3 regions of the Streptomyces sp. NPDC047515 genome follow, and region 3 is predicted to be linked to each of the others. Evidence: riboswitches for the same ligand, from Rfam matches in the RefSeq annotation. Region 3 holds a riboswitch; each other region holds the start of a gene.
What was found. A riboswitch is a leader RNA that binds a small molecule or an ion and turns the genes downstream of it on or off. The one in region 3 is predicted to bind cobalamin.
Positions count from the first base shown of each region.

Region 1: it holds a riboswitch for cobalamin, as region 3 does, so the genes downstream of both, metE (5-methyltetrahydropteroyltriglutamate--homocysteine S-methyltransferase) here and ABZ826_RS10280 (prenyltransferase/squalene oxidase repeat-containing protein) in region 3, are expected to answer to the same signal.
Region 2: it holds a riboswitch for cobalamin, as region 3 does, so the genes downstream of both, ABZ826_RS34695 (ABC transporter substrate-binding protein) here and ABZ826_RS10280 (prenyltransferase/squalene oxidase repeat-containing protein) in region 3, are expected to answer to the same signal.

Region 1 covers NZ_JBEYTM010000008.1:148,202-157,892, reverse strand. The annotation lists gene ABZ826_RS09625 (pirin family protein) at 1-584, opposite strand, end outside; gene ABZ826_RS09620 (tetratricopeptide repeat protein) at 753-1,121, shown strand; gene ABZ826_RS09615 (hypothetical protein) at 1,241-1,522, opposite strand; gene ABZ826_RS09610 (GNAT family protein) at 1,646-2,155, shown strand; gene ABZ826_RS09605 (CbtA family protein) at 2,469-3,239, opposite strand; gene ABZ826_RS09600 (CbtB-domain containing protein) at 3,268-3,483, opposite strand; adenosylcobalamin (AdoCbl) riboswitch at 3,529-3,622, opposite strand; gene ABZ826_RS09595 (histidine phosphatase family protein) at 3,745-4,374, shown strand; cobalamin riboswitch at 4,400-4,619, shown strand; gene metE (5-methyltetrahydropteroyltriglutamate--homocysteine S-methyltransferase) at 4,783-7,107, shown strand; partial or broken gene ABZ826_RS09585 (1,3-beta-glucanase) at 7,274-7,418, shown strand; gene ABZ826_RS09580 (NAD(P)/FAD-dependent oxidoreductase) at 7,593-9,035, opposite strand; gene trxA (thioredoxin) at 9,151-9,522, shown strand; gene ABZ826_RS09570 (hypothetical protein) at 9,602-9,691, opposite strand, start outside.
Region 2 covers NZ_JBEYTM010000072.1:11,912-21,602, forward strand. The annotation lists gene ABZ826_RS34665 (carbohydrate kinase) at 1-653, shown strand, start outside; gene ABZ826_RS34670 (hypothetical protein) at 836-2,128, opposite strand; gene ABZ826_RS34675 (beta-ketoacyl-[acyl-carrier-protein] synthase family protein) at 2,327-3,604, shown strand; partial or broken gene ABZ826_RS34680 (acyl-CoA dehydrogenase) at 3,618-5,662, shown strand; gene ABZ826_RS34685 (acyl carrier protein) at 5,750-6,025, shown strand; gene ABZ826_RS34690 (beta-ketoacyl-[acyl-carrier-protein] synthase family protein) at 6,022-7,245, shown strand; cobalamin riboswitch at 7,323-7,512, shown strand; gene ABZ826_RS34695 (ABC transporter substrate-binding protein) at 7,574-8,614, shown strand; gene ABZ826_RS34700 (iron chelate uptake ABC transporter family permease subunit) at 8,611-9,691, shown strand, end outside.
Region 3 covers NZ_JBEYTM010000009.1:74,891-84,581, forward strand. The annotation lists gene ABZ826_RS10265 (aldehyde dehydrogenase) at 1-891, opposite strand, end outside; gene ABZ826_RS10270 (lipocalin-like domain-containing protein) at 1,209-1,634, shown strand; gene ABZ826_RS10275 (MBL fold metallo-hydrolase) at 1,896-2,951, shown strand; cobalamin riboswitch at 3,174-3,309, shown strand; gene ABZ826_RS10280 (prenyltransferase/squalene oxidase repeat-containing protein) at 3,417-4,691, shown strand; gene ABZ826_RS10285 (SCO2322 family protein) at 4,688-5,374, shown strand; gene ABZ826_RS10290 (energy-coupling factor transporter transmembrane protein EcfT) at 5,371-6,546, shown strand; gene ABZ826_RS10295 (ATP-binding cassette domain-containing protein) at 6,543-8,267, shown strand; gene ABZ826_RS10300 (ECF transporter S component) at 8,264-9,115, shown strand; partial or broken gene ABZ826_RS10305 (transglycosylase SLT domain-containing protein) at 9,188-9,517, shown strand.

The DNA of each region.
Region 1 (9,691 bases), on a different contig from region 3:
AGGTCGGCACCGACGATCGGGGTGTAGGCGGTGCCGGGCGAAGTGGCGCCGTCGAGTTCGCCAAGGATCAGGGTCGCGGTGAGACCGGGCGCGGTGACCGCCGGCAGTTCGGTGTGGTGCTGAAAGTGCGGCTCGACGTGCCGGTGGGCGTCCGGCAGGGCGACCCACAGCTGGGCGCCGTGGAGATACCTCGCATGGGACTTCGGGCTCTCCTCGGAGTGGCTGATGGCCCGGCCGGAGGTCATCAGCCCCAGCTCGCGCGGGCGGATCGTCCGCAGGCTGCCGAGGCTGTCCCGGTGCAGGACCTCGCCGTCGTGCAGCCAGCTGACCGTCTGCAGACCCATGTGCGGGTGGGGCGGTACCTGCATCCCGGGTTCGCCGGCGATGTCGTCGGGACCGTAGTGATCGACAAAGGCCCACGCACCGACCATCCTGCGGCCCAGGTTGGGCAGCAGTCTGCGGACCTCGGTGGACTCACCCAGCTGGACGTGGCGGGGGGTGAGGAGTTCCCGTACGGGCTCGGCGACGACGAAGCCCCGTCCTCCGCAGACGGAGAGTGCGGCCTGGCGATCGAGATTGCTCATGGGGCTCAACCTATTCCCGTGCGGGCCCGGGGGTGCCGGTACCCACGCCGATAATTTAGTGGAATATTCAACCAGCGTGCCATGTTCGGGTCAGTGAAGCGTGGCCGGGCAGATGGCTGGGTCAGCGCCAGGGCGGGTCCGGGGACGGTCCGTGAACGTGGAGGTCAAGTGAGCGACACCTATTTCGAGTTCGGTACGGCTGCCGACCGTTGGGACCGTGCGCAGATGTTCTTCGAGGCGAAGGAGTACATGACTGCGGCCCGGATTCTGGAAGGGCTGGTCGAGGAAGTGCCGGAGCAGGTCTCCCCGCGTCTGCTGCTGGCCCGGACCTACTACCACTCGGCGCGGCTCGGCAGGGCCGAGACGGAACTGCGCGCGGTTCTGGAGCGCGACCCGGTGGAGCCCTATGCCCGGCTGATGCTGGGCCGCACGCTTGAGCGCCAGGGGCGGAGCGCGGAGGCGACCGGCCATCTGCGAATGGCGGCGGCGTTCTCCGGAGACTTCGACTTCGACGGTGACCGGAGGGCCGGCGCCTGACGGTCGCGAGAGGTCTCAGCGGTCGTGAGGGGCGTTCGACAGACGGTTCAGCCATTCCGTCAGGAGGGCGCCCTCGGCCGCGGTGACTGCCGGGGTGGGCGACTGCCGCAGCAGTGCGTTCAGCCGGGCCGCGGTGGCCGGCACGTGGGCCTCGGACGCGGCGGCCCCGCGTCGTCCGTGTCGGCGGCGGCGCCGGAGACGTCCGGAGAGAAGACGGCGGCGTGCCCGGCGGCGCGGCCCCTCCGCGACATGCTCGCGTCGCCGAAGATCGCGGGGCGGGCGACGAGCATCGGCGCCACCTCCACATGGGCCGACATCGCCATGTGCGCGGCCGGTTCGGGAGCGATGCGGAGCTTGCCCGTCGCCGCGGCCCGCTCCAGGTCCCTGGTGCGGCCTCGCACACGGCCCGGGGGGAGATGTCCCCGTTCGGGGACCCCGCAAGACCCCGCCCCGCCGCCCACCGGACACTCGTCCCGGAGAATCCGGATGCCGTCCGCCCGCCCCGCGTGATACTTCACTCGGTCATGACCGACCTTGAGACTCCCCGCCTCCTGCTCCGCCTGATGAGCGCCTCCGATGCCTTGCAGGTGATGGCCGGCACGCCGGGCGAGGGTGCACGTTGGGCGCCGGGATACCCGTCCGCCGGCGAGATGGCCGCGGCCGAGCGCTTCCTCGGCACCTGCGCGACGACGGGGGATCCGAGCCCCTTCGGCTCGTACGAGATATGTCGCCGTGAGGACTCAGTGGTGATCGGCGGGCTGGGATTCCATGGCGCCCCGGACGAGAACGGGCACGTCACGATCGGCTACGGCCTCGTTCCCTCGGCTCAGGGAAGGGGTTACGCCTCCGAGGCACTGCGGGCGCTGCTGCTGTTCGCCCGCGAGCAGGGGGTGATCTGTGTCCACGGTGACACGGACCTGGACAACCTCGCGTCGCAGCACGTCATGACAGCCGTCGGCATGCGCCTGGTGAAGGAGGACGCGAAGCTGAAGCACTACCGGATCGACTGGCGCCGGCAGGGCAAGGAGCAGTAAGAGGAGCTCACACCATGGGAGTCCGATCAGCTCGCGGCGTCTGGTGCGTGCGATCGCAAGGCGCTGGAAGGTCCTCGGACGGGGTCTCCCCTGCTCGAACGAAGCTGAGAGCTTGGGGAAGGAGCTACCAGGGCATTCCGGCCACGCAGCGAGCGTGCGTGCCAGGCGTCGCGAGCCGGGCGCCCCTGGTGTGAGCTCCTCCACGTACGCGACCGTCCGTTTCCCTGGGACGGCTGCGCCGGAAGGACGGCGGAACCCGCCGGGGAGGCACCCGGCGGGTTCCGATGTCCGCTGGTGGTGAGTGGTATGCCGGTCAGCCGGCTGCCGCGGCCCGGTTCGCCGTACCGCCTCCCGTCGCGACGGTGTCGGCCCTCGGCACGAGAAGCCGTTCCGTCAGGTGACCGAAGACGAGACCGAAGGTCACCCAGAGGGTGGCCTGTACCGCGAGGGTGGCGAGCCGGAACTCCCAGAGCAGGGTGGCCGGGAAGTCCTTTCCGACCTCGTTGAACGAGGGCAGGAACGCGTAGGCGACCCCGATCACGACCGCATAGGCGGCTGATGCGGTGACCGTCGCGTTCCAGTTGCCCAGACGGGGAGCCAGCCGCTTGCCGAGGATGACGGCGGCGACCGCCAGCAGCACGCTGAGGGCGACCATCAGGAAGAACAGGGCGGTGCGGCGGCCGATGGTGTCGGGATCGCCGACGGCCGGCGGGTTGGCCGGGTACTTCAGGAACGGCACGATGTACACCGTCAGCAGGGCGGCACCCGAGATCAGCGCGGCCGTGGCCCGTGGGCCGAATCGGCCGATCCGGCCCAGGGCGTAGCAGAAGACGAGGGCGGCGATCCCGCCGATCGCCAGACCGAAGAGGAGCACACCGGTGGCAAGACCCGCGGTGGACTGCACGGCGCGACTGACGAGTTCCTCACCACCGCCGTGGTCATGGCTGTGTGACTCTTCGAGCGCGATGGCCGCGTCCACCCGGGACTCACCGAGCAGGTAGGCGACGAGCAGTGCGAGCGCGCCCGCGGCGAGGCCGGCCAGCATGCCGCGGACGAGCACTGCTCTGACAGATATGGAGTTCATGAGGTCTTCCCCTGGATCGGACGGTACGTCAGTGGCAGGGGAAACCGAGGAGATGGCGACCGTCGTGGACCCACTCGTGGACGCCCTCGCCGGAGATGACCGCGGTGGCGCCCTGTTCCGCGCCGACGAAGTACAGCAGTACGAGCATGACGATGCCGAAGAAGACCGCCCAAGGGGCAATGGCCTTTAGGGAGATGGGGGTGATCGCCGGTACGACGGTGGCGGGGGCAGCACTCTGTGCCATGGCAGAACCTCCTGAGGGAACACGCGTCCCGATTGTGGTGCCTGGGACGAAGGTGCCGGGTCTGACTTCCCGTACGGGTACGGGTACACAGTGGCGCGACCGCGCCGGATTCTCACCGGACTTCCGTCACACCTTCGTCATGTCCGTCGGACGATACCTCCTGGGGGCGGGCAGGGCCACGGTGCCGTCGGCGGGGCCGTGACGCCCGCATGCCAAGGTGAGCGCACGCGAGAGACCACAGTTCAGGGAGTTGACCGGGCCATGACGGTACAGGTGATGTTGATCTCACCGGCGCTCAACGCCGCGCTGCGCGAGGCCCGCTTCGACGACGATGCCCCGCTGGACGCGACCGGCGCCCGGCTGGCCCGCGCCGCCGCGGCGGCGGTGCCCTCGGCCGACCGGTATGTGCGCGGGCCGTCCGAACGGTGTGCCGGGACCGCCGACGCGCTGGGGTTGCGCACCGGGCCCGAACCCGCGCTCCGTGGCTGGGACATGGGCAGATGGAGCGGGCGGCAGCTGGCCGAGGTGAGCGGAAGCGAGCCGGACGCGGTGTCGCTCTGGATGACCGATCCGTCGGCGGCTCCGCACGGCGGCGAGTCGTTGCTGGAGTTCTGCGCCAGGATCGGCGGCCTGCTGGACGCGCTCGAGTCCGGGGACGGCGAGGAGGGCGGTCGTGTGCTGGCGGTCGTCGAGCCCGCCGTGGTGCGGGCGGTGGTCGTACGGGCGCTCGCTCTGCCGGCGGAGGCGTTCTGGCGGCTGGATGTCGCCCCGCTCACCCTGACCGGGCTCAGCGGCCGGTCAGGACGGTGGAACCTGCGCTGCGGTCAGCCGCTGTACCCCGCTCCACGGAACCGACTTCCTCGGTCCGTCACCACTCGCCGGGACAACTGAGGTGCCGGCAACCGTGGTCAGCGCATAGTCTGTTGGCGCAGCTGGTTCGCCCTGTCCGCCAGACAGACGCGTCGCAAGAGGGAACCCGGTGGGAATCCGGGACTGCCCCGCAGCGGTGAGTGGGAACGACCGCCGTCATCAAGCACTGGGTCCGAGACGGGCTCCGGGAAGCGACGGCCAGTAGGTGTCTCGTACGCGAGACGCGCCCACGAGTCCGAAGACCTGCCACTGCCCGTGCGCGCCGGACGCGCACGGTGATCCCGGTGACCTCGTGGGCGGGTCGGCGTACGGATCGGGCAGGGCACGCGCGTCGGCACGACGCGGCGGTTCGGTCCGGTCCGCCCTTCCTTCGCGCCTTCGACACGTCCCGGGGTCGTACCAGGACACACGCTCGCGAAGGAGAGTCCCGTGACCAGCAAGTCCGCAGCCGCGGCAGCCCGTGCCACCGTGTACGGCTATCCCCGCCAAGGGGGAGACCGGGAACTGAAGAGGGCCGTCGAGGGGTACTGGAACGGCCGCGTCACCGCGGCCGGCCTGCGGGAGACCGCCGCCGGCCTGCGCCGCGCCAACTGGCTCCGGCTCGTCGACGACGGCATCCACGAGGTCCCGACCGGTGACTTCTCGTACTACGACCACGTACTGGACACCAGCGTGATGGTCGGTGCCGTACCCGCCAGGCACCGCGACGCCGTCGAAGCCGACAGGCTGGACGGCTATTTCGCGATGGCGCGCGGTACGCAGGACGTGGCGCCGCTCGAAATGACCAAGTGGTTCGACACGAACTACCACTACCTGGTGCCGGAGCTCGGTCCCGACACCGTCTTCACCGCCGACTCCGCCAAGCAGGTCGCGGAGTTCGAGGAGGCGCTGGCCCTCGGGCTCAGCCCCCGGCCGGTGCTCGTGGGCCCGGTGACATATCTGTTGCTGGCCAAGCCCGCTCCGGGCGTCGCCGCCGACTTCGAACCACTGACCCTGCTCGACCGGCTGCTGCCGGTGTACGCGGAGGTGCTGGCTGATCTGCGCGCGGCCGGCGCCCGGTGGGTGCAGCTCGACGAGCCGGCCCTGGTCCAGGACCGCACCGCGGCGGAGCTCAGCGCCACCGCACATGCCTACCGCTGCCTCGGCGCGCTCGCCGACCGGCCGCGACTCCTCGTCGCCTCCTACTTCGACCGGCTCGGCAAGGCCCTCGGCGTTCTGGCGAAGGCGCCGGTCGACGGACTCGCGCTCGACTTCACGGGCCCGGCGTCCGCCAATCTGCCGGATCTCGCCGCGGTCGGCGGTCTGCCGGGCAAGCGGCTGGTCGCCGGAGTCGTCGACGGCCGCAACGTATGGATCAACGACCACCAGCGGTCCCTGGCGACGCTCGGCACCCTGCTCGGTCTCGCCGACCGGGTCGATGTCGCGGCCTCCTGCTCCCTGCTGCACGTTCCCCTCGATGTGAACGCCGAACGCGACCTCGATCCGCAGGTGGCCCGCTGGCTGGCCTTCGCCCGGCAGAAGTCCGCCGAGATCGCCACCCTGGCCAAGGGGCTCGCACAGGGCACGGAGACGATCGCCGCCGAACTCGCCGCCAACCGTGCCGATCTGGCCTCGCGCAGCCGATCGGCGCTCACCCACGACCCGGTGGTACGGGCACGGGCCGCGGCCGTCACGGAGTCCGACGTACGCCGCGAACCGTCGTATCCGCGGCGGGCGGCGGCCCAACGCGAGCGCCTGCGGCTTCCCCCGCTGCCCACGACCACGATCGGTTCGTTCCCCCAGACGGCCCAACTGCGCACCGCACGCGCCGATCTGCGGGCCGGACGCATCGACACCGCCGCGTACGACAAGCGGATCGAGGCCGAGATCCAGGAGGTGCTGGCGTTCCAGGAGAAGGCGGGTATCGATGTGCTGGTGCACGGCGAGCCCGAACGCAACGACATGGTGCAGTACTTCGCCGAGCGGCTCACCGGCTACGTCGCCACCGGGCACGGCTGGGTCCAGTCGTACGGCACACGCTATGTCCGGCCGCCGATCCTGGCCGGGGACGTCTCCCGCCCGGAACCGATGACGGTCCGCTGGACCGAGTACGCGCGGTCGCTCACCGATCGGCCGGTCAAGGGCATGCTCACCGGTCCCGTCACCATGCTCGCCTGGTCCTTCGTCCGCGACGACCAGCCGCTCGGCGAGAGCGCCCGCCAGGTCGCCCTCGCGCTGCGGGACGAGGTGAACGACCTTGAGACCGCGGGTGGTTGCGTCATCCAGGTCGACGAGCCCGCCCTGCGCGAGACACTGCCGCTGCGGGCCGCCGACCACGCCGGGTATCTGGACTGGGCCACCGAGGCGTTCCGGCTGACCACCAGTGGTGTCCGTGCCGACACCCAGATCCATACGCACATGTGTTACGCGGAGTTCGGCGACATCCTCCGGGCCATCGCCGACCTGGATGCCGATGTGATCAGCCTGGAGGCGGCCCGCTCCCACATGCGAGTGGCCGACGAGCTGGCTTCGGCCGGCTATCCGAGGGAGATCGGCCCCGGCGTGTACGACATCCACTCCCCCCGGGTACCGAGCACAGGTGAGGCGGTCGCCCTGCTCCGTAAGGGACTCGAAGCGATTCCGGCCGAACGGCTGTGGGTCAATCCCGACTGCGGCCTGAAGACGCGGGGCTGGCCCGAAGTGCGCGCCTCGCTGGAGAACCTGGTCTCGGCGGCCGTCGAGGTACGGGCGACGGTGGCCGGCACCGCCCACTGACCCGGGGCGCGGTCCGGGACGGGCGCCCGTCCCGGGCCGCGCACAGCACACCTCCGTGCAAGAAGTGTGGTCCGTACCAAAGTCTTGACCGCATCTTGGTTCACTTCTTAAATCGCATACGAACGAAGCCTTCTCCTCCGTTCCCCTTCGGTGACCTGGTCGGTGGGACGGCAATGTCTACCAGCGGCGCACACCCGCCGATCTCGGGGGGGCCTGGGTGTTCAACAAGCTACTGGCCCGGCGACCCCGACGGCGGCACCTCGTTCCCGCAGCAACTCGTCGTCGACCATGTACGGGTCACCACCAGCGATCTCCGGCCGCCGGTCTGACCGCCCCGCCCGGCTCGTCCCACCGGTCACCCCGCGTCCTCGCCAGTGGTTGCCGGCTGTGCCGACGGCGGGGCGACCGTCGGGACGTGCACCGGCCGACGTACGCGCCGCCGCATGGCGTGTACGTCGTCGCGTCGCCGGTGTCCGGGCCGGAGCTCACTCGTCCCGGTACGTCTCCAACAGGCGCAGCCAGATCTCGCTGATCGTCGGGTAGGAGGGGACGGCGTGCCACAGCCGGGCGATGGGGACCTCGCCTGCGACCGCAACCGTCGCCGAGTGCAGCAGTTCACCGATGCCCGGTCCGACGAACGTGACACCGAGCAGGATCTCCCGGTCGAGGTCCACAATCATGCGAGCACGGCCCCGGTAGCCGTCCGCGTACAGGCCGGAGCCCGCCACGGCGGCGAGGTCGTGGTCGACGGCGCGTGCGCGGTGTCCGGCCCGCTCGGCCTCGGCGAGGGTGAGACCGACCGAGGCGGCCTCGGGGTCGGTGAAGACGACCTGGGGGACGGCCGCGTGGTCGGCGGTGGCGGTGTGGGCGCCCCAGCGGTCGGTCTCCAGCAGCGGGACGCCCGCCGCGCGGGCGGCGATCGCGGCGCCCGCGATGCGTGCCTGGTACTTGCCCTGGTGCGTGAGGAGCGCGCGGTGGTTCACATCGCCGACCGCGTAGAGCCACGTGGTGCCGTCGACGCGGCAGCTGTCGTCGACGGTGAGCCAGGAGCCCGGCGTCAGGCCCACCGTTTCGAGACCGAGGTCTTCGGTGCGCGGGGCTCGGCCGGTGGCGAAGAGGATCTCGTCGGCCTCGACGCGTTCACCGTCCTCCAGCTCCACGACGACGGGCCCGTCCGGAGCCGTTCGCCGTACTGAGGTGGCGGAGACTCCGGTACGGATGTCGGCGCCCGCCTCCGTCAGCGCCCGCGCGACCAGCTCTCCCGCGAAGGGTTCCATCTTCGGCAGGAGTCCCTTGCCGCGGATCAGCATCGTCACCCGGGAGCCGAGTGCCTGCCAGACCGTGGCCATCTCGGCCCCGACCACGCCACCTCCGACGATCACGAGGCGGCCGGGCACCTTCTTGGCGCTCGTCGCCTCCCGGCTGGTCCAGGGACGGGCCCCGTCGACGCCGGGCAGGGCGGGTACGACGGCACGGCTGCCCGTGCAGACGGCGACGGCCTGCCGGGCGGTGAGCCGGTGCTCCGTGCCGTCGGGGGCGGTGACGGAGACGGCCTTCTCGCCGGTGAGCCGGCCCTGGCCGCGGTAGAGGTCCGCTCCGGTGCCCTCCAGCCAGGCGACCTGCCCGTCGTCCTTCCAGTGCGCGGCCTGGTCGTCGCGGTGGGCGAGGACCGCCGCTGAGCCCAGCGGTCCCTGTACGGCGTCGCTGAGGCCCGGGACACGGCGCGCGTCCGCGCGGGCGACGACCGGACGCAGCAAGGCCTTGCTGGGCATGCAGGCCCAGTACGAGCACTCGCCGCCGACAAGTTCCGTCTCGACGACCGCCGTGCTCAGTCCGGCGGCCCGCGCCCGGTCGGCGACGTTCTCACCCACCGGACCCGCTCCGATCACCACGACGTCGTACTCGGTATTGAGGGATGCATCTGTCATGAGGACAGTCTGATCGCGGGTGTGCGCGGCGGCCACATGGGCAGGCGGAATAGCGCAGGTCCGGGCACCGTTGTGCCGGACAGGTCCGAGCGGGCACAGGAAGAGGTAGCAGAGCATGAGCACCATAGAGCTCACCAAGGAAAACTTCGATCAGGTCGTCAGCGACAACGAGTTCGTCCTGATCGACTTCTGGGCTTCCTGGTGCGGCCCGTGCCGGCAGTTCGCGCCGGTCTACGACGCGGCTTCGGAGCGCCACGACGACCTGGTCTTCGCCAAGGTCGACACGGAGGCGCAGCAGGAGCTGGCGGCGGCCTTCGAGATCCGTTCCATTCCCACGCTGATGATCGTCCGGGACAATGTGGCCGTGTTCGCACAGCCCGGCGCGCTGCCGGAGGCGGCGCTGGAGGACGTCATCGGGCAGGCCAGGAAGCTGGACATGGACGAGGTGCGCAAGTCCATCGAGGGGCAGCAGAAGGAACAGAAGTAGGCTCCGCGCGCGCAGAAGCGGGGTGAGGGGCCCGGTCGACGGCCGGGTCCCTTTCCGTGTCCGGAAGCGGCCCGCCCGGTCAGCCGTCCGCGTCGATCCCGGCGTCGCTCCGGGTGTTCCTCCCGGCGCCCTGCTCCTTGATCCGGACCGAGAGGCCGTAGTCCAGCTC
Region 2 (9,691 bases), on a different contig from region 3:
GGGCGGCGTACACCTTCGAGATCGCCTGGACGCTCGCCCCGGTCTCCCCGGACCGGACGCCCCACCACGTCCACACCGGCTCCATCGCGGCGGTGAGGGAGCCCGGAGCGGCCACCGTCCTCGCCGCAGTCGAGTCGCTGCGGACGTCCGCGACCGTCAGCTACGACCCCAATGTCCGGCCGGAGCTGATGGGGGAACATGACGCGGCCGTTCGCCAGGTCGAGCGGTGCGTCGCGCTCAGCGATGTGGTCAAGGCCAGCGACGAGGACCTGGCGTGGCTGTATCCCGGCCAGAAGCCGGAGCAGGTCGCCGAGCGGTGGCTCGCCACCGGCCCGGCCGTCGTCCTGGTCACCCGGGGAGGCGACGGCGCACTGGCCGTCGTTCCCGGTGGGCAGGTGACGGTCGAGGCGCTGCCCACCGTCGTCGTCGACACCGTGGGGGCGGGCGACGCCTTCATGTCGGGCACCTTGCACGCCCTCGCCTCGCACCAACTGCTCGGCGCGGACGGCCGGGAACGGCTGCGCTCGCTGGACCGGGCCACGGTGACCGATGTCCTGCGTCACGCCGCGGCCTGTGCCGCCGTCACCGTGGCCCGGTCCGGCGCCAACCCGCCGGACGAGACGGAGCTGGAGGCGGCGCTCGCCCGGGGCTGACCACGACGGTGCTGCCGCCCCCTCGCCGGACGGCGGCACCGTCCCGCTGTCGGCGCGGGCCCTGCCGGACCGGGACGGACCGGGCGGCGCGGAGTCCACGCCGCTGCCGGGCCGGTGCTCGGCCGAGGACATCCGGCCCGCACGGTGCACGACCAGTCGGCCGCGCCCCGAGGCGCCGTTGCTCAGCCGGGCGCCACCGGCCGGGGCCCGCTGTCGTCGTCGAGGAACTCCACCACGGCGAGGGCGAACAGCGCGCACAGCGCGATCCACACGGTGACCAGGCCCGTCGGCCGGTCCCACGCCACCAGGACCGCCGCGGCCACCACGACCACCGTCCAGTTCAGCCAGGCCCTGGTCCGGTGCACCCACCTGCCGACCGGGCCGCCGGCGAAACCGGCCGCGTCCCGCACGGAACCGATGCCATCGCCCCACATGACCTTGACACGGGCGGCGGTGCGGCCGTCGCCGGTGAGCCACGCGGCGAGAGCCACCACGATGCCGAGTGTGATCACCAGCCGGACCAGGGTGCGTACGGGGCCGGCCAGGGCGTCGAAGACGGAACCGGCCGCCGGCGGTGACACCTCGGGCGGAAGACTGTCCAGATAGAACGCCCGGCCCACCCACACGACCAGCCCGAGCACCGCGGCACCCGCGGCGACCGCCAGTGCCGTCGTGACCAGCGCGCGGCGGCGGCGCATCGCGAGGAGCACCCCGCCCGCGGCACACGCCAGAGTGACCAACGGCAGCCAGAAGCCGATGATCTGCAGAGCCCGGAACCACTTCTTGGCCTTGCCGACGGATTCGGAGGTCAGCACCGTGAAGTCGGTGTGGATCTCGGGGATCTTCGCGGCGATCGCCAGCCCCCGGTCGACGAGACTGTGTTTCAGCCGGTCGATCACGGGCGCCAGGTCGATGGTGACGGTGTTGCTGCTGAGCTTCACCGCACCGCTGCCGCTCCCGGTCAGAGCCTTCAGCGTCGCGGACTGGGCGGTCCGGCTGAGGTCGGTCCAGATCGACTCGAAGGCGTCGCTGGTGACGAGCCTTTCCGCGGTTCCGTGGACGAACTCCGAGACTCCTGTGGTGAGGGGGCCACTCAGCCGCCCGAGCGCCTTGTCGACCACGGGCCGGTCCGCGGGGGCGACGTCGGCCAGCAGAGCCTTCACATCGAGGTGCTTCATGACGGCGTCGGTGACGCGGTCGGTCACCGCCGTCTGCACATCGAGGTCGGATGCGAGCGGCGCCATCATCGCCACGTAGTTGTCGGTGTCGCCGAGTTGGTTCTTCGCCCAGGTGGACACGATGCTCAGCGGCGTGAGGACGGCTGCGACGACGATGAGCAGCACCGCGAGGAACGAACGGGCCCGCGGCCGGTGCCGCTCGGGAGGACGGGCCTCCAGCGCCGCCACCCTGGCGCGCAGCGCCGCCAGTTCCGCGCCTGCCTCCGAGGGCTCCGGCCGATCGCCGTCCGCTTCCATGTCCCCAGGGGATGCCCTGCCGGCGAGCGCAGCGCGGCGGACTGCTGCGGACGGGTGAACACGGTCACCGGACGCACGGCGGGAACCGGTCCACTCGGCCCGGTGGTGACCCGTTCGGCCCAGTGAGCGCATCCTCGCCGGGGCTACTGCCGTTCGGCAACCGGTAGGCGTGATCGATTACGAGGAGGGGGCGGGAACATGGGGCGGACCGACGCGGGTGTCGCGGTGACAGGCGTGGGGATGGTGACCTCCGCGGGCGCGGACGAGCGCGCCTTCTGGGCGGGACTGTGCGAGGGCGTTTCCACGGCTCGCCGCTGCGACGAACTGGCCGGGCTGCCGGTCGACTTCGCCTGTCCGGTGGACGGGATCGACCTGGACGAGGCCGTCGGCGGACGCTCGGTGTGGCGGATGGCGAGGTTCGTGAAGATGGCGCTGGCCGCCGCCCGGCAGGCCGTGGCGGACGCGGGACTGTCACCGGAGCGCTGGGACGGCGACCGGGTGGGGGTGGTGCTGGGCGTCGGCGTGGGCGGGGTGTCCGTGCTCGCCGACAATCAGCGCAAGCTGGACGACGCCGGGCCGGAGGCGGTGTCGCCGCTCCTGGTCCCGATGATGATGCCCAACGCCGCTGCCGGTGAGGTCGCCATCGCGTTGCGGGCCCACGGCCCGAGTCTGGCGCCCGCCACGGCGTGCGCGTCCGGGGCCAGCGCGATCGCCCTGGCCCGTGACCTGCTGACGAGCGGCCGGTGCGATGTGGTGGTGGCGGGCGGCGCGGAGTCCGTACTGACTCCGCTGGTGGTGAGCGCGTTCGCGGCAATGGGCGCGCTCTCCCGGCGGACCGGCGATCCGGTGGGGGCGTCGCGGCCGTTCGCCGCGGATCGGGACGGATTCGTGATCGGCGAGGGTGCCGCCGTCCTCGTGCTGGAGCGAACGCCCGACGCGCAGGCCCGCGGCGGACGGCCGCGTGCCCTGCTGACCGGTACAGGGTCCGCCACCGATGCCCACCACCCCACGGCCCCGCATCCGGACGGGGCGGGCGCGCGCAGGGCCGTGGGCGCGGCTCTGCGCGAGGCGGGCTGGGCGGCCCGCGACGTCGACCACATCAACGCGCACGGCACGTCGACCCCGCTGAACGACGCGATGGAGACCGCGCTCATCTCGGGGCTCTTCCCCCACCGCCCTTCGGTGACCGCCCCGAAGGGCGTGCTCGGGCACACCCTCGCCGCGGCCGGGGCGATCGAAGCGGTGGCCACCGTACTGACCCTGGAGCGCGGTCTCGTCCCGCCGATCGCCAATCTGGACTCGTTGCCGGACGGGTTCGACCTCGACTGCGTGGTCAAGGAGCCCCGCATGCAGGACGTCGAGCGGGCACTCAGCCACTCCTTCGGCTTCGGCGGACACAACGTCGTGCTCGCCTTCCAGCAGGCCGAAACGGACGGCCGGTCGCGGACGGCCCCCGGTGTCCTCGCCGTTGACTGATCGTTGTCGTCTCATGACCGCAACGATCGACAGCCCCTCCGCCGAACGGTCCACGGACCTGCTCACCGGCGTGCTCCTCGGCGACGGCTTCCGCCGGGAGCACGCCTTCTGGCAGCGGCTGATCAGCACAGAACCATTCCGCCGACCGGACCGCCGCACTCCCGAGGAGCGCCTGCGACTCGCCTACGAGCGGCTCCGGATCCTCAACGACCGCCTCGACAGCGGCGCACGGCTCGCCGCCGACCCGCGGGCCCTCGCGGCCCTGCACGAATGGCTCGGCCCGGTCGACCCGGCACTGACCACCGTGGCGGGCATCCACTACAACCTCTTTCTCGGCAGTCTCCTCGACCACGACGGCGACGGACAGCGCGATCTGTCGGACTTCCTGCGGCTGCGCAGCGTCGGCACTTTTCTCTGCACCGAGGTGGCACACGGCAACGACGCGGCGGCCGTCGAGACCACGGCCGCCTACGACCGCGAACGCGACGGGTTCGTTCTGCGCACGCCCCATGCGGGCGCCCAGAAGTTCATGCCCAACACCAGTCCGGCGGGCGGGCCCAAGACGGGGCTCGTGGCCGCGCGCCTGCTGGCCGACGGCACCGATCACGGGGTCTTCCTCTTCCTCGTACCGCTCACCGACGCCGTCCGGGCCCTGCCCGGTGTACGGGTCCGCAGGCTTCCCACGCGCACGGGGAGCCCGGTGGACCACTGCCTGACCTCCTTCGACGGGGTCTTCGTGGCACGCGAGGCGTTGCTCGGCGGGGACCATGGACGGATCGGTGACGACGGCGAGTTCAGCAGCGCCGTCGGCAACCGCAGGCGCCGCCTCCTCGCGTCGATCGGACGCGTCACCTCCGGCAAGATCTCCATGAGCGCCTGCGCGGTCGGCTCCGCGCGCGCGACGCTCGCGGTCGCCGTGCGCTACGGCGGCCACCGGTACATCTCCGGGCCCCGCGGATCCCGTCAGGTGCCGGTGATCGCCCACCGCAGCCATCACGGCCCGCTCGCCCGTGCCATGGCCACCGTCTTCGCGATGAGCCTGCTGCACCGCCGGGCCCTGGACCGCTGGGAGGCGCGGGTGGACGAATCGGGTCCGGACCACGAAGCGGCGGAACGACTGGTCGCCGTCGCCAAGGGGTGGATCACCTGGCAGGCCCGGTCCGTGATCGTCGAGTGCCGTGAACGGTGCGGTGCTCAGGCGCTTTTGGAGCACAACGGCATGAGTGAACTCATCACCGGGGTGGAAGGCGCCATCACGGCCGAGGGCGACAACCTGGCCATCCACGCCAAGGCCGCCGCGGAAATGCTCTTCGCCACCGAACCGGCCGGCCAGGGTGCTCCTTCCGGCGGGGAATCCGGCGACCTCGACGATCCCCGGTTCCTCGGCAGGCTCCTGGCGGCCCTGGAGGGGATCTGGTTCGACCGGGCCAGGGAGCGGATGAGCCGCGCACCGCACGGTGATCCGCTGGGTCGGTGGAACGCCGCGTCCGGGCCGGCCCTGCGTGGTGTCGAGGCGTACGCCCAGTGCCAGGCGGCCGAGGCGTACGCGGACGCGGCGACCGGTCTTCCGGACGGCCCCGCCCGTGAGCGACTGGTCGACCTGCAGAGGCTGTTCGCACTCGACCGGATCTCCCGGAACAGCGGTGATCTGCTGGCGGCAGGGCATCTGACGGTGAATCAGGTAAATGATCTGCCGGACGCCGTTGACCGGCTGATCACCGCAGTCGCCGCTCAGCTGCCCGCCCTCGTGGACTCCTTCGCACTGCCGCCGGAACTGCTCGCCGACTGGCCCATCGCGGGGGCCGACTACATCGAGGCGTACGACGACCCGGGGGCCGGCTGGCAGCCGTACGGGGACCGGGTGGCGGCTCGGGGGGAACGGTGAGGGCCGTGACGAGAACGGGAACAGCCGTGCGATCCGGCTCGGTGCGGGAGGCGGCCGGAGCCCTCGGTGTCCGCGCTGTGCTGCTGGTCTTCTGGGGTACGGCAGCCGCCCTGGCCCGGTGGTTCACGCAGCCGCGGCAGGGCGGTGGTGAATCGGTTCGGCACAAGGCGTAACTGGAGGCACGTCACCGAGTTGATTCGGCGTCGGGACGGTGCCCCCGCCGTCGCCGGCAGTCGTACCGAATGATGGAGAGGAAGCTCATGAGTGCGATTCATCCCAAGATCACCGAGGTTCTGACGCGCACCTTCAAAGTGCCCGCCGCCGAGATCCGCCCGGATTCCACGATGGACAGCCTGGAGATGGACTCCCTCGCCGTCGCCGAGTTCGCCGTGCTCATCAGGGAGACGCTGGGTGGCCGGGGAGACTTCGACAGGCTCCCCAAGGGAGCCACCCTGGCCGAGATCACACGATTCATCGACGGGGCCGGCGGCGGGGCGTCGGCGAGCGGCGCGGCACCGATGAGCAACGCCCGATGAACAGGCCCGTCATCGCCGTCACCGGCCTGGGCATGATCACCCCGGTCGGCAACGACACCGAATCCACCTGGAAAGGTGTGTGTGCCGGAATCTCACCGGTGCGTACCGTCGCGGCGCTCGAAGGCTGCGCGATCGACTTCGCCTGCACCGTCGACGGAATCGATCTGGACGGCGTGATCGGTGGCCGCACCTCGTTCCGGATGGGGAGGTACACCAAGTTCGCCGTTCTCGCCGCCCGGGAGGCGGTCGCCGATGCCGGGCTCGACCCGGCCGAGTGGGAGGGCGGCAGGGTCGCGGTGGTCGTCGGCACCAGCAGCGGGGGCTCCGCCTCACTGACCGAGCAGGCCGTCGTGCTCGACCGGCTCGGACCCGACGCCACCTCGCCGTCGGGCATCCTGCTCACCATTCCGAACATGCCGGCGGCCGAGATCGCGATCCAGTTGCGGGCCACCGGTCCCAGTATGGCGCCGTGCACCGCCTGTTCGTCCGGCGTCACGGCCCTGTCCGTCGCCCGCGATCTGCTGATCACCGGCCAGTGCGACATCGCGATCGCCGGAGCCACCGAGTCGATCGTCTATCCGGCCGCCATGGCCGGGTTCGCCCGGTCCGGGGCCGGGGCCCGGAGGGACGGCGACGCTGCCGGGCAGTGCCGGCCCTTCGCGGCCGACCGGGCCGGGCTGGTCATGGGCGAGGGCGCCGCCGTCATGGTGCTGGAACGGGCGGACGACGCCCGTGCCCGAGGAGCGGCACCGCGGGCGCTGGTCGCGGGCACCGGGGCCACCACCGACGCCCACCATCCCATCAGTCCGCATCCGTCCGGCGCGGTGGCCCGGCAGGCGGTGGAGATCGCGCTGCGCGACGCGGGCTGGGCGGCAAAGGACGTCGAGCACGTCAACGCACACGGCACGGCCACTCCGGTCAACGACGCCACCGAGGCCGCCCTCATCGCCCGGGTCTACCCGCACCGGCCGCCCGTCACCGCCTCGAAGGGCGTCCTGGGACACTGCATGGGGGCGGCCGGGGCGATCGAGGCCGGACTGACCGTCCTGACGCTGCAACGCGGAGTCGTGCCGCCGATCGCCAATCTGGACGCCCCGGCGCCCGAATTCGACATCAACTGCGTCACCAAGTCTCCGCTGCGGCAGCCCATCCGGCGTGCCGTCAGTCATTCCTTCGGGTTCGGCGGACACAACGCCGTGATCGCTCTTCAGCGCCCGTAGGCACCAGGCAGGTGGTGCGACGGGAAACGGCCCGGCGCACCACCTGCCACACCGCCCGTGAGCTGCGCAGAGGCCCGTGATAGCTTGCCGGAGCCAGTCGAACTCCACGAAGGAGTCAGGGAATCCGGTGAAAATCCGGAACTGACGCGCAGCGGTGAGGGGGACGGGCGGGGCCACGGCCACTGGGAGCACCCTCGGGTGCCCTGGGAAGGCGTCCCGTCCGCAGGAACCCGAGTCCGAAGACCTGCTGGCACCTGCGGTCCGGTACCGGGCGCAGGACGCCGTACAACGGGCTCCGCGTATGGGCCCAGAGACGCAGAGGGACTCCGTGCCGTCCATATCCAGCTCTGTCCGCACCATGGCCGTGCTCTCGGCGGGACTCGTCCTGCTGACCGCATGCGGCGGCGGAGCGAGAAACCCCGCCGCGAAGTCGGGCTTCATCGACGGATACCCGGTGACGCTGAAGAACTGCGGACGCACCGTCACCGTCGAATCCGCACCGCACCGCGCCGTATCGGTCGACCAGGGATCGACCGAGATCCTGCTCTCCCTCGGCCTCGCCGACCGGCTGGCCGCCACCGCGACCTGGACCGACCCGGTGATGAAGGGTCTGGAGAAGGCCAACGCCGGGGTCCCGAGGATCGCGGACAACCGGCCTTCCTCGGAGAAGGTCCTCGACCAGGAACCCGACTTCATCAGCGCGTCGTTCGAGTCGACGCTCGCCAAGGGCGGCGTCGCCCCGCGCGAACAGTTCGAGGAACTCGGGGTCCCCACCTATGTCTCGCCCGCCGACTGCACCGGCAAGGACAACAGCGGCAGCGGCGACGGCGCCCGTACCGAGCCGCTGACCATGGACAGCGTCTACGACGAGGTGCGCGAACTGGCTGGGGTGTTCGGCGTGGCCGAGCGCGGCGACCGGCTCGTGGCGCAACTGCGGGCCCGGGTCAAGAAGGCGACCGACGGCGTCGACGCCTCCGACGCCACCCTCCTCTACTGGTTCTCCGACTCCAAGGCCCCGTACCTGGCCGGCTGCTGCGGAGCACCCGGCATCATCACCCGGGAACTCGGCGCGAAGAACGTCTTCGACGACACCCGGGACGAATGGCCCCAGATCAGTTGGGAGACCGTCGCCGACCGCAACCCCGACGTCCTCGTCATCGGTGACCTGACCCGCAAGGCACAGACCGCCGAGAGCGCCGCCAAGAAGATCGAGTTCCTGGAGTCCAACCCCGTCACCAAGAACATGGACGCCGTCAGGCACCGGCGTTACGTCCTGCTGAGCGGCCAGGCCATGAATCCGTCCATCCGGACGGTCGAGGGTGTGGAACGCGTCGCCGCCGGGCTGCGCGCCTTCGGGCTCGCGGGATGACGGACACCGGACGCGCCGCGGCCCCGCAGGCGTCACGGACCTCCGCGGCCGGCGCGCGCGGTGCGACGGGCCCGCGGAAGCTGCGCGGCGCAATCCTGTGGGCCTGCGGCATCGCGCTGCTCGTGCTGTCCGTCGCGATCGCCGTCACCATCGGCCCCGCCCGTATCTCCGTCGCCGACGTCTGGTCCACGACGGCCTCCCACCTCGGCTGGGGCCGGTCACGGCTCACGCCGATCCGGGACGGCATCGTCTGGAACCTGCGCATGCCGCGCACCCTGCTCGCCGCGGTGTGCGGTGCCGGGCTCGCGGTGTGCGGCACCGTCATGCAGTCCCTGCTGCGCAACCCGCTCGCCGACCCGTTCGTCCTCGGCGTCTCCTCCGGTGCGTCGACCGGCGCGGTCGTGGTCGTCGTCCTCGGTGTCGGCGGGGGAGCGGTGTCGATCTCGACCGGCGCGTTCATCGGCGCCCTGTGCTCGTTCGCCCTCGTCCTGCTGCTCAGCCACACCCTGGGCGGCACGACCGACCGGGTCGTCCTCTCCGGTGTCGCGGCCATGCAGCTGTTCTCCGCACTCACTTCCTTCGTCGTGATGACCTCCGCCGACGCCGAGCAGACCCGCGGGGTGCTGTTCTGGCTGCTGGGCTCGCTCGGCGGAGTCGGCTGGATCGATGTGTGGATCTGCTCCGCCGTTCTCGTGGTGACGCTGCTGATCTGCCTGGGACACGCCCGCACACTCGACGCCTTCGCGTTCGGCCAGGAGGCAGCCGCCGCGCTCGGCGTCCATATCGCGCGCACCAGGATCGTGCTGCTGTGCACGACCGCGCTGCTGACCGCCGCGCTCGTCAGCTCGGCCGGCGCCATCGGTTTCGTCGGTCTGGTGCTGCCGCACGCCGCCCGTGCGCTCGCGGGCTCCGGGCACCGGCGGCTGCTCCCGCTCACCGCCCTGGCCGGGGCCGTCTTCCTGGTCTGGGTCGACACCCTGGCCAGGACGGTCCTCGACCCGCAGGAGGTGCCGGTGGGCGTCGTCACCGCCCTGATCGGCGTGCCCGCGTTCGTCCTGGTCCTCTACCGCACCCGGA
Region 3 (9,691 bases):
GCGCGGGACGAGGATGCGGGTCTGCGCGACGCACGCCTGGCCGTTGATCATCCAGGCGAAGGGAACGATCCCGGCGACGGCCGTCTCCAGATCGGCGTCCGGGAGGATCACGGCGGCGGACTTGCCGCCCAACTCCAGTGTGACGCGGGTGAGGTTGCGGGAGGCGACCTCCATCACCCGCCGCCCGGCGGCCACGGACCCGGTGAACGACACCTTGTCCACGCCGGGGTGCCCGACCAGGTACTCGCTGACCTCGCGGTCGGAGGGCAGGATCGACAGCACCCCCTCCGGCAGCCCGGCCCCGGCGGCGATGTCGGCCAGGATGTAGGCGTCCAGCGGGGATTCGGGCGAAACCTTGAGCACGGCGGAGCAGCCGGCGAGCAACGCGGGCGCCAGCTTCGCGGCAGCGGTGAACTGCGGAACGTTCCACGGCACCACGGCCGCGACCACCCCGACCGGCTCCCGGCGCACCAGCAGCGGCCCGAGAGCCCCGTCCCGGCGCTCCTCGTACGGGAAGGACCGGGCGACGGTGATCGCCGCGTCCCACACCATCATCGCGGCGAGCGCCTGCACCATGACGCTCGACGTGTACGGGGTGCCGTTCTGCGAGCTGATGACCCGGGCGATCTCCTCGTACCGCACGGCGAACGCGTCCTTGATCCGAGTGATCACCGCGATCCGCTCGTCCAGGGTCATCCGTGGCCAGGACCCCTCGTCGAACGCCCGCCGGGCGGCGGCGACGGCCCGGTCCACATCCCCCTCGCAGGCGTGCGGCACCCGGCCGATGACCTGTTCGGTGTGGGGCGACACGACCTCGATGGCATCCCGGCCCAGCGGATCGACCAACTCCCCGCCGATGAACAGTTTTCCGTGTTCGACAAGCTCGGTCATGGCTGCTGCCTCCCGCGACCCGGCACGTTACCTGACTCTGTGTCAGAACTGATACCAGTTCCAGTTCCAGGAGTCCACGACTTCGACGGCGCGCACGACCGGACGGCCGTCGTCGCGCCGCCGGGGGTTTCGCGGCACGCCCGTCGCTTCCCCGGTGCGCCGCGCGGGTAGGGACGAGGACGACCAGGTCCCTCACTCACCGGTTCCAGAAGTTCCGAATTCCACCGGCTCAGAAAGGGAAACACGTGCACACCCCGTCCCGCACCGAACCGAATCACCCATCCACCTCCAGGCCGAGTACCTCCGAACACCCCCTCGTGGGCGCCTGGTTACTGAGCACCGTCGCCATCATGGACGCCTCCGGCCACACGCTCGAACACCCCCTGGGACAGACTCCGACAGGACTGATCACCTACACCGCCGACGGCCACATGTCGGTGAGCATGCTGAACCCGGAGCCCGAGCCCTCCCCGGAGGAGGGGACGGCCGGGCCGATCGACACCGCGACCCTGTTCAGGACTTCTCCGTACCTGGGGTACGCGGGCACCTACGAGGTGACGGGCGACCTGGTCGTCCACCATCTGCAGATGGCGTCCCTGCGCCCGTGGGTCGGCACCACGCAGGAGCGCCGGTGGCGGGTGGAGGGGGACCGATTGACCCTGGTCCCCCCGACCGAGGGAACCGGCGACGGCTCGCGCACCCCGCGACTCGTGTGGCACCGGCCGGCCGCGGACGCCGCATGAGCGACGAGTGATCCGGGGTCACCGGCCGGACGGCCGGTGACCCCGGATCCTCCGCCCGGCGCGGCCGTCCCGCGAGCCGGTGGCGGCCGCCCCCCGGTCTCGTGCGCGTCGAACTCCCCGGGCACGCAGGGCAGATGGGCGTACGGACAGATGGTCGACCAGGGCTACTACTGAAACAAGTTCTCGTTACAGTGGGCGCGGTGCGCCGGATGTCCGTGCGTCCGGTGCGCCGACCATGCCTCGACGAGAGATGGGGAGCCCATGACGCAGGTGACCGACCATGGCGGGGGCGTGCACAGCATCAAGGTCCCCATCCCGGACAATCCACTCGGCCACACCCTCGTCCATGTCCTGGACACCGATAGCGGGCCGGTCCTGATCGACACCGGCTGGGACGATCCGGAGGCGTGGGACACCCTCACCGCCGGGCTCGACGCGATCGGTACGGGCATCGGCGACATCCACGGGGTGGTCATCACCCATCACCACCCCGACCACCATGGCCTCTCCGGTCAGGTGCGCGAGGCATCCGGGGCCTGGATCGCCATGCACGCGGCGGACGCCGCGATCGTGCGCCGCACCCGTGAGGCCCGGCCCGGCACCTGGCTGTCGTACCTCCTGACGAAGCTCACCGCCGTCGGTGCGCCCCAGGAGCATCTCGCGCCGCTGCGGGCCGCGGTCGAGGACGGTCGGATGCGCACCCTGCCGGGGCTGCGGTCCGCGCTCCCGGACCGGGAGATCGTTCCGGGCGAGCTCCTCGGCCTGGCGGGCCGCGAACTGCGGGCGATCTGGACTCCGGGGCACACGCCCGGTCATGTCTGTCTGCATCTGGAGGAGGAGCACCCGGGGAATCTGCCGGGCCGGGGACGGCTGTTCTCGGGGGATCATCTGCTGCCGGGGATCAGCCCGCACATCGGGCTGTACGAGGATCCGGACGCCGCGCCGGGCACCATCCCATCCGCCGGAGGAGACCCCATCGGTGACTACCTCGGCTCGCTGGAGCACATCGGCCGGCTCGGCGTGGCGGAGGTGCTGCCCGCCCATCAGTACGCGTTCACGGACGCCGCGGGGCGCGTACGGGAGCTCCTGGACCATCACGAGGAACGCCTCACCGGGCTGCTCAAGCTGCTCGCCACACCGCTCACGCCGTGGGAGCTGGCCGAGCGGATGGAGTGGAACCGGCCGTGGGAGCAGATCTCGCACGGTTCGCGGAACATCGCCGTCTCGGAGGCCGAGGCGCATCTGCGGCGCCTGGTCAGGCTGGGGCGCGCGGAGGCGGTGGCGGGGAGCGAACCGGTGACGTACATCGCGGTGTGAAGGGCGCGGCATCGCGGTGCGAAGGGCGCGGCCGGCCACGGGGCAGGGGGCTCGTCCGTCTTCTCCCCGGCACCCGGGCTCCCGCACGGGCCGGGCTCCCGGCGAGCGCGGTGGAGGCGTCTCCCGTCGGGGCCCTCGGGGCCGCGACGAGCCGGCCCGCCCGTCCCGCGGGGAACGAGCCTTTGGGACGGCCCCGGGACGGCCCCGGAACCCGTCCGGCCCCGCCCGGTAGAGTGTGCGGGTCGTCATCATGCCCGTTCAGGGGGAAGCCGGTGCGAATCCGGCGCTGACCACGCAGCCGTGAACCGTCGTCGCAGACGGTGAGCCGGAATGCCCTGTCCTCGGTCGTGACCGGCTCGCGACCACCGGAACCCCGGTGGTCGGCACCGTCGAGGTATACGGAGCCGGAGCCTGGTGCCTGAGCGTGCCTGTGCCCGGTTCCCCGCAGGAGAGGCCCCGCCCGCCATGACCGTACGCCGCAGCGCGGCAACGCTCGCCGCCATCGCCACCGTGCTCTGTGCGGCCGCTGCCCCGGTCGCGGTGGCGGCGCCGTCCCCCTCCCCCTCGCCGTCCGTCGCCCTGCCGTCCGGGCTGTACGGCACGAAGGACCCGACGTACGACGGTGTCTGGCGGCAGTCGCTGGCCTTTCTCGCCCAGCGGCTGGAGGGCGTCACGCCCGCCACGAAGTCGGTGGACTGGCTGATCGCCCAGCAGTGCGGCAACGGCGCCTACGCCGCGTACCGGCCCGACGTCTCCCAGCCCTGCACCGAGAAGACCGTGCTGGACACCAATGCCACCGCGGCCGCCGTCCAGGCGTTCGTCGAGGTGGGCGGGCACCGGGACACCGTGAACAACTCGGTCCGCTGGCTGAAGTCGGTACAGAACGAGGACGGCGGCTGGGGCTACACCGCCGGTGCGCCCAGCGACGCCAACTCCACCTCGCTGGTGATCGGCGCCCTCGCCCGGCAGGGCCAGCGGCTCGCGGACATCACCACTCCGAACGGCAAGACCCCCTACTCCCCGCTGCTCGCGCTCGCGATCCCGTGCGGCGGCAAGGACGGCGGCGCCTTCGCCTACCAGCCCGACAAGGCCGGCAAGCTCGCCGCCAACGCGGACGCCACCGCCGCCGCCGTGCTCGGCACGATGGGCAAGGCCCTGGCCGTCGGGAACAACGCCTCGGTCAAGGGGACCAGCTGCCACCCGGGGTCCGGACTCACGCCCGAGCAGGCCGCCCAGAACGGCGCCCACTACCTCGCGAACGCCCTCGCCACGAGCGGCCACCTCGACCTGCCCCCGATGCCCGGCGCCGCCGACACCACCCCGCAGCCCGACTTCGGCAACACCGCGGACGCGGTCGTCGCCCTGTCCGCCGCGGGCCACCAGGACAAGGCCGCCAAGGCCGTGGCCTGGCTGAAGAAGAACTCCGGCCCCTGGGCCGAGCAGAACGGTCCCGCCGCCTACGCGCAGCTGGTCCTGGCCGCGCACGCGACCGGCGCCGACGCCCGTGACTTCAACGGCGTCAACCTGGTCGACCGGCTGAACGCCACCGGCCCCACGCCCGCGGCCGTCACGACGCCCGACCCGTCCACCGACACCGGGTACGAGGCCACGGAGAAGGACCAGGTGCACAGCGGCGACGATGTGATCGGTGGCGTGTGGTGGTTCATCGGCATCGGCCTCGTCGTCGCCGCGGCCGCGGCCTTCCTGATCAGCGGCCGGCGCAAGAACCGGCAGCTGTGAGGCGGGCGGGAAGGGCCACCGCGCTGCTGGTGGCCCTGGGTGCGGTCCTGGCTGTCCTCGGCACGGGGACGGCCCAGGCGGCCGGATACCGGTACTGGTCGTTCTGGGAGGGCTCCGGCACCGGCTGGACGTACGCCACCCAGGGCCCGTCCCTGGTCCGGCCCGACGACGGCACGGTGCAGGGCTTCCGGTTCTCCGTGAGCGAGGACTCCCAGGACTCGGCGAAGCCGCGCCGCTCCCCCGACTTCGCGAAGATCTGCGCGGACACCCCGGCCGAGGACGGCACCAAGCGGATCGCGCTGGTCATCGACGCGGGCACGGCGGCGGACGCCCCGGCCGGCGAGACGCCGCCCGCGCCGCGCACCGCGTGCGCGCGGGTCGCCCCGGACGCCAGCACCGCCGAGGCGCTCGCCTCGGTGGCCAAACCGCTGCGGTACAGCAGCGACGCGCTGCTCTGTGCCATCTCCGGCTATCCGGGCTCGGGCTGCGGCGAACAGGTCTCGGGCGACGGACCCGCGAAGCCTTCCGCGGCGGCGTCCCCGGGCGCCTCCGCCCCCGCTGCCGCCTCCGCCGGTTCGAGCGGCTCCGGTGGCGGGCCGTCCGCCGGGGTGCTCGTCGGTGTCGGCGCCGTTCTCGTCCTCGGCATCGCCGCAGTCGTGCAGGCCCGCCGCCGCCGCGGATGACCGCCCCGACCAGCGGCCGGGTGACCGGCGCCACCGGCACCGCCCGGCCGCCCCGGCCGCTGCGCGCCCCCGGGGCGACCCGGAGCAACGCCCTGCCCGCCGGGGCCTGGTGGCTGTGGGCGCTCGGTCTCGCCACCGCCGCGTCCCGGACCACCAATCCGCTGCTGCTCGGGCTGCTGGTGGGGGTCGCGGGCTATGTGGTCGCGGCCCGTCGCACGGACGCGCCGTGGGCCCGTTCGTACGGGGCGTTCATCAAGATCGGGCTGTTCGTCGTCGGTGTGCGGCTGGTCTTCTCGGTCTTTCTCGGTTCGCCGATCCCCGGCACGCATCCGCTGTTCACGCTCCCCGAGGTGCCGCTGCCCGACTGGGCGAAGGGCGTCAGGATCGGTGGCCGGGTCACCGCCGAGCAGCTGGTCTTCGCGCTGTACGACGGGGCGAAACTGGCGACCCTGCTGATCTGCCTCGGTGCGGCGAACTCGCTCGCCAATCCGGCCCGGCTGCTGAAGTCGCTGCCGGGTGCGCTGTACGAGGCGGGGGTCGCCGTCGTCGTCGCCATGACGTTCGCGCCGAACATGGTCGCCGATGTGGTGCGGCTGCGCACCGCGCGGCGGCTGCGGGGCCGTCCGACCGGCGGCGTCAAGGCGGTGCTCCAGATCGGACTGCCGGTCCTGGAAGGCGCGTTGGAGCGGTCGGTCGCGGTGGCGGCCTCGATGGACGCGCGCGGATACGGGCGCACGGCCCAGGTCCCGCCCGCCGTCCGGCACACCACGAACGTCCTCACGCTCGGCGGGCTGCTCGGGGTGTGTGCGGGCACGTACGGGCTGCTGGCCGCGCAGGGCGCGGTGTACGGACTGCCGCTGCTGATCGCCGGGCTGGTCGCCGCGACGGCCGGACTGCGGCTCGGCGGCGCCCGCTCGGTCCGTACCCGCTACCGGCCCGACCGGTGGGGCGGACGCGCCTGGCTGGTGGCGGGTTCGGGGGTCGCCGTGGCCGTGGCGATGATCTGGGCGGGCGGCGTCGACGCGGCGGCGCTGCGGCCGGGCGTCGTACCGCTGGCCGCACCGGTGCTTCCGCTGTGGCCCGCGGCGGCGGTGCTGATCGGGCTGCTGCCCGCCGTGGTGGCGCCCGTGCCGCCCCCGGTGGGCGCCCCGCATTCCAAGGAGAGCCAGTGATCCGGTTCGAGCATGTCTCGGTGCAGTACGAGGGGACGGAGCGCCCCACCCTGTCCGGGGTCGATCTGACCGTCCCGGAGGGCGAGTTGGTGCTGCTCGTCGGCCCGTCCGGGGTCGGCAAGTCGACGCTGCTGGGCGCCGTGTCCGGTCTGGTTCCGCACTTCACCGGCGGCACGCTGAGCGGCCGGGTCACGGTCGACGGGCGCGACACCCGTACCCACAAACCACGCGAACTCGCCGATCTGGTCGGCACGGTGGGTCAGGACCCGCTCTCCCACTTCGTCACCGACGCGGTCGAGGACGAGCTGGCGTACGGGATGGAGTCGCTGGGCCTGGCCCCGGACGTGATGCGGCGGCGGGTCGAGGAGACCCTCGACCTGCTGGGTCTGGCCGGTCTGCGCGACCGGCCGATCGCCACGCTCTCCGGCGGCCAGCAGCAGCGGGTCGCGATCGGCTCGGTGCTCACCCCGCACCCGAAGGTCCTGGTCCTCGACGAGCCGACGTCCGCCCTGGACCCGGCGGCGGCCGAGGAGGTCCTCGCCGTGCTCCAGCGGCTGGTGCACGACCTCGGTACGACGGTCCTGATGGCGGAGCACCGGCTGGAGCGGGTGGTGCAGTACGCGGACCAGGTCGTCCTGCTGCCGTCACCGGGCGCGGCACCGGTCATGGGCGCGCCCGTGGACATCATGGCCGTCTCCCCCGTCCACCCGCCGGTCGTCGCGCTGGGCCGACTGGCGGGGTGGGAGCCGCTGCCGCTCTCGGTCCGCGACGCCCGACGCCGGGCGGCCGGTCTGCGCGAGCGGCTGGCGTCGGCACAGCCGCCCGCCGCGGCGTCCGGATCGGCCGGGGCCGAGGTGGCTCCGCTGCCCGCCGTCCCCGCACCCGCGCGGCGCGGCGCCCTCGCCCGGCTGCTGGGCCGCGGCGCCCGGACCACCACCACCGTTCCCGGTCCCGTGAGCGACGCCCCGGCCCGGGTCGAGCGGCTCGGCGTACGGCGCGGGCCCGTCGAGGCACTGCGCGGGGTGACTCTCACCGTCGCCCCCGGCGAGACGGTCGCCCTGATGGGCCGCAACGGTGCGGGCAAATCCACCCTGCTGGCCACGCTCGTCGGCATGGTCGAGCCCACCACGGGCACCGTCCTGGTCGGCGGCCGGACCCCGCACCGCACGCAGCCGCGCGAGATGGTGCGCCGGGTCGGGCTCGTACCGCAGGAGCCGCGCGATCTGCTGTACGCGGACACGGTCGCCGCCGAGTGCGCCGCGGCCGACGCCGACGCGGGCGCCGCGGCGGGCAGCTGCCGGGCCCTGGTCTCCGAGCTGCTGCCCGGTGTGCCGGACGACACCCACCCCCGTGATCTCTCCGAGGGCCAGCGGCTCGCGCTCGCCCTGGCCGTCGTGCTCACCGCGAGGCCCCCGCTGCTGCTCCTGGACGAGCCGACCCGGGGCCTGGACTACGCGGCGAAGGCCCGGCTGGTCACGGTTCTGCGCGCGCTCGCGGCCGAGGGCCACGCGATCGTCCTGGCCACGCACGATGTGGAGCTCGCCGCCGAGCTGGCGCACCGGGTGGTGATACTCGCCGACGGGGAGGTCGTCGCGGACGGGGAGACCCGGCAGGTGGTGGTCTCCTCCCCGGCGTTCGCCCCGCAGACCGCGAAGATCCTCGCGCCGCAGGATTGGCTGACCGTGGCGCAGGTGCGTCGCGCCCTGGGAGCCGGGGCATGAGCGCAAAGGCCGGCGAGAAGGGCCGCACCCCGGACCGGCGCCCGGTACGGCCGATACGTCTGGGGCCGCGCGCGATCGCCGCGCTCGTCCTCATCAGCGCGATCGGCGTGGTCGCGTTCGGCTGGCCGCTGCTGGCCGGCGCGGACTCCGCTCTGGCGCACTCCCAGGACGCGCCGTGGCTGTTCGCCGCGCTGCTGCCGCTGCTGGTCGGCGTGGTCGTCGCGATGATCGCGGACTCCGGTCTCGACGCGAAGGCGGTGGCGATGCTGGGGGTGCTGGCGGCGGTCGGCGCCGCGCTGCGTCCCCTGGGCGCGGGCACGGCGGGGCTGGAGCCGATGTTCTTCCTGATGGTGCTGAGCGGCCGGGTGCTCGGGCCCGGCTTCGGCTTCGTGCTCGGCTCGGTGACGATGTTCGCGTCCGCGCTGCTCACCGGCGGGGTGGGGCCGTGGATGCCGTTCCAGATGCTGTCGATGGGCTGGTTCACGATGGGCGCGGGCCTGCTGCCGGGGCCGGACCGGCTGCGCGGGCGGGCCGAGACGCTGATGCTCGCGGTGTACGGGTTCGTCGCGGCGTTCGCGTACGGCACGGTGATGAACCTGTACGGCTGGACGATCGTGCCCGGTCTCGGTTCGGGGATCTCGTTCCACCCGGGTGACCCGCTGACGGAGAACCTGGTCCGCTTCCTCGCGTACTGCACGGCGACCTCGCTCGGCTGGGACCTGGGCCGGGCCGTACTCACCGTGGTGCTGACCCTCACCATCGGCCCGACGCTGCTGAAGGCGCTGCGCCGGGCCACGCGCCGGGCCGCCTTCGAGGCCCGGGTCACATTCGACGCCTCCGGTGAGTGAGGACTCCCACAGGGCGTTGGTCCTCCACGAAGCCGGGTAGTAGCCGCGCCGCGTCTGGCCCTCGGCGTCACCCCGGCCATGGCCGCACCGGCCACCGCGCCGACGGTCCTCGCGGCAGGCGCGCAGGACACGGCCAAGTCGTTGATCGGCGACGCCGCGCAGTTCCAGTGCTTCAGCAGCATCGTCCAGCGCGAGAGCGGCTGCAACCCGAGCGCGACCAACGCCTCATCCGGCGCGTACGGCCTCGTGCAGGCCCTGCCCGGTTCGAAGATGGCCTCCGCGGACGCCGACTGGAGGACCAACCCCACGACCCAGATCAAGTGGGGCATGGACTACATGAAGTCCCGCTACGGCAGCCCGTGCGCCGCCTGGTCGTTCTGGCAGGCCAACCACTGGTACTGAGCCGGCGGCTCCTGAGCCTTCCGAAGGCCCCGACCACCGGTCGGGGCCTTCGCCACGTCGTAGGACTGCTTCAAGACTTGCCGAATGCGCTAGTTCATATAACTTGGCGAGCTTAATTACTCGTTGGTCCATCTAGGCGCATTTTGCTTGGCCGTCCGTTCCCGACAGCCGCCG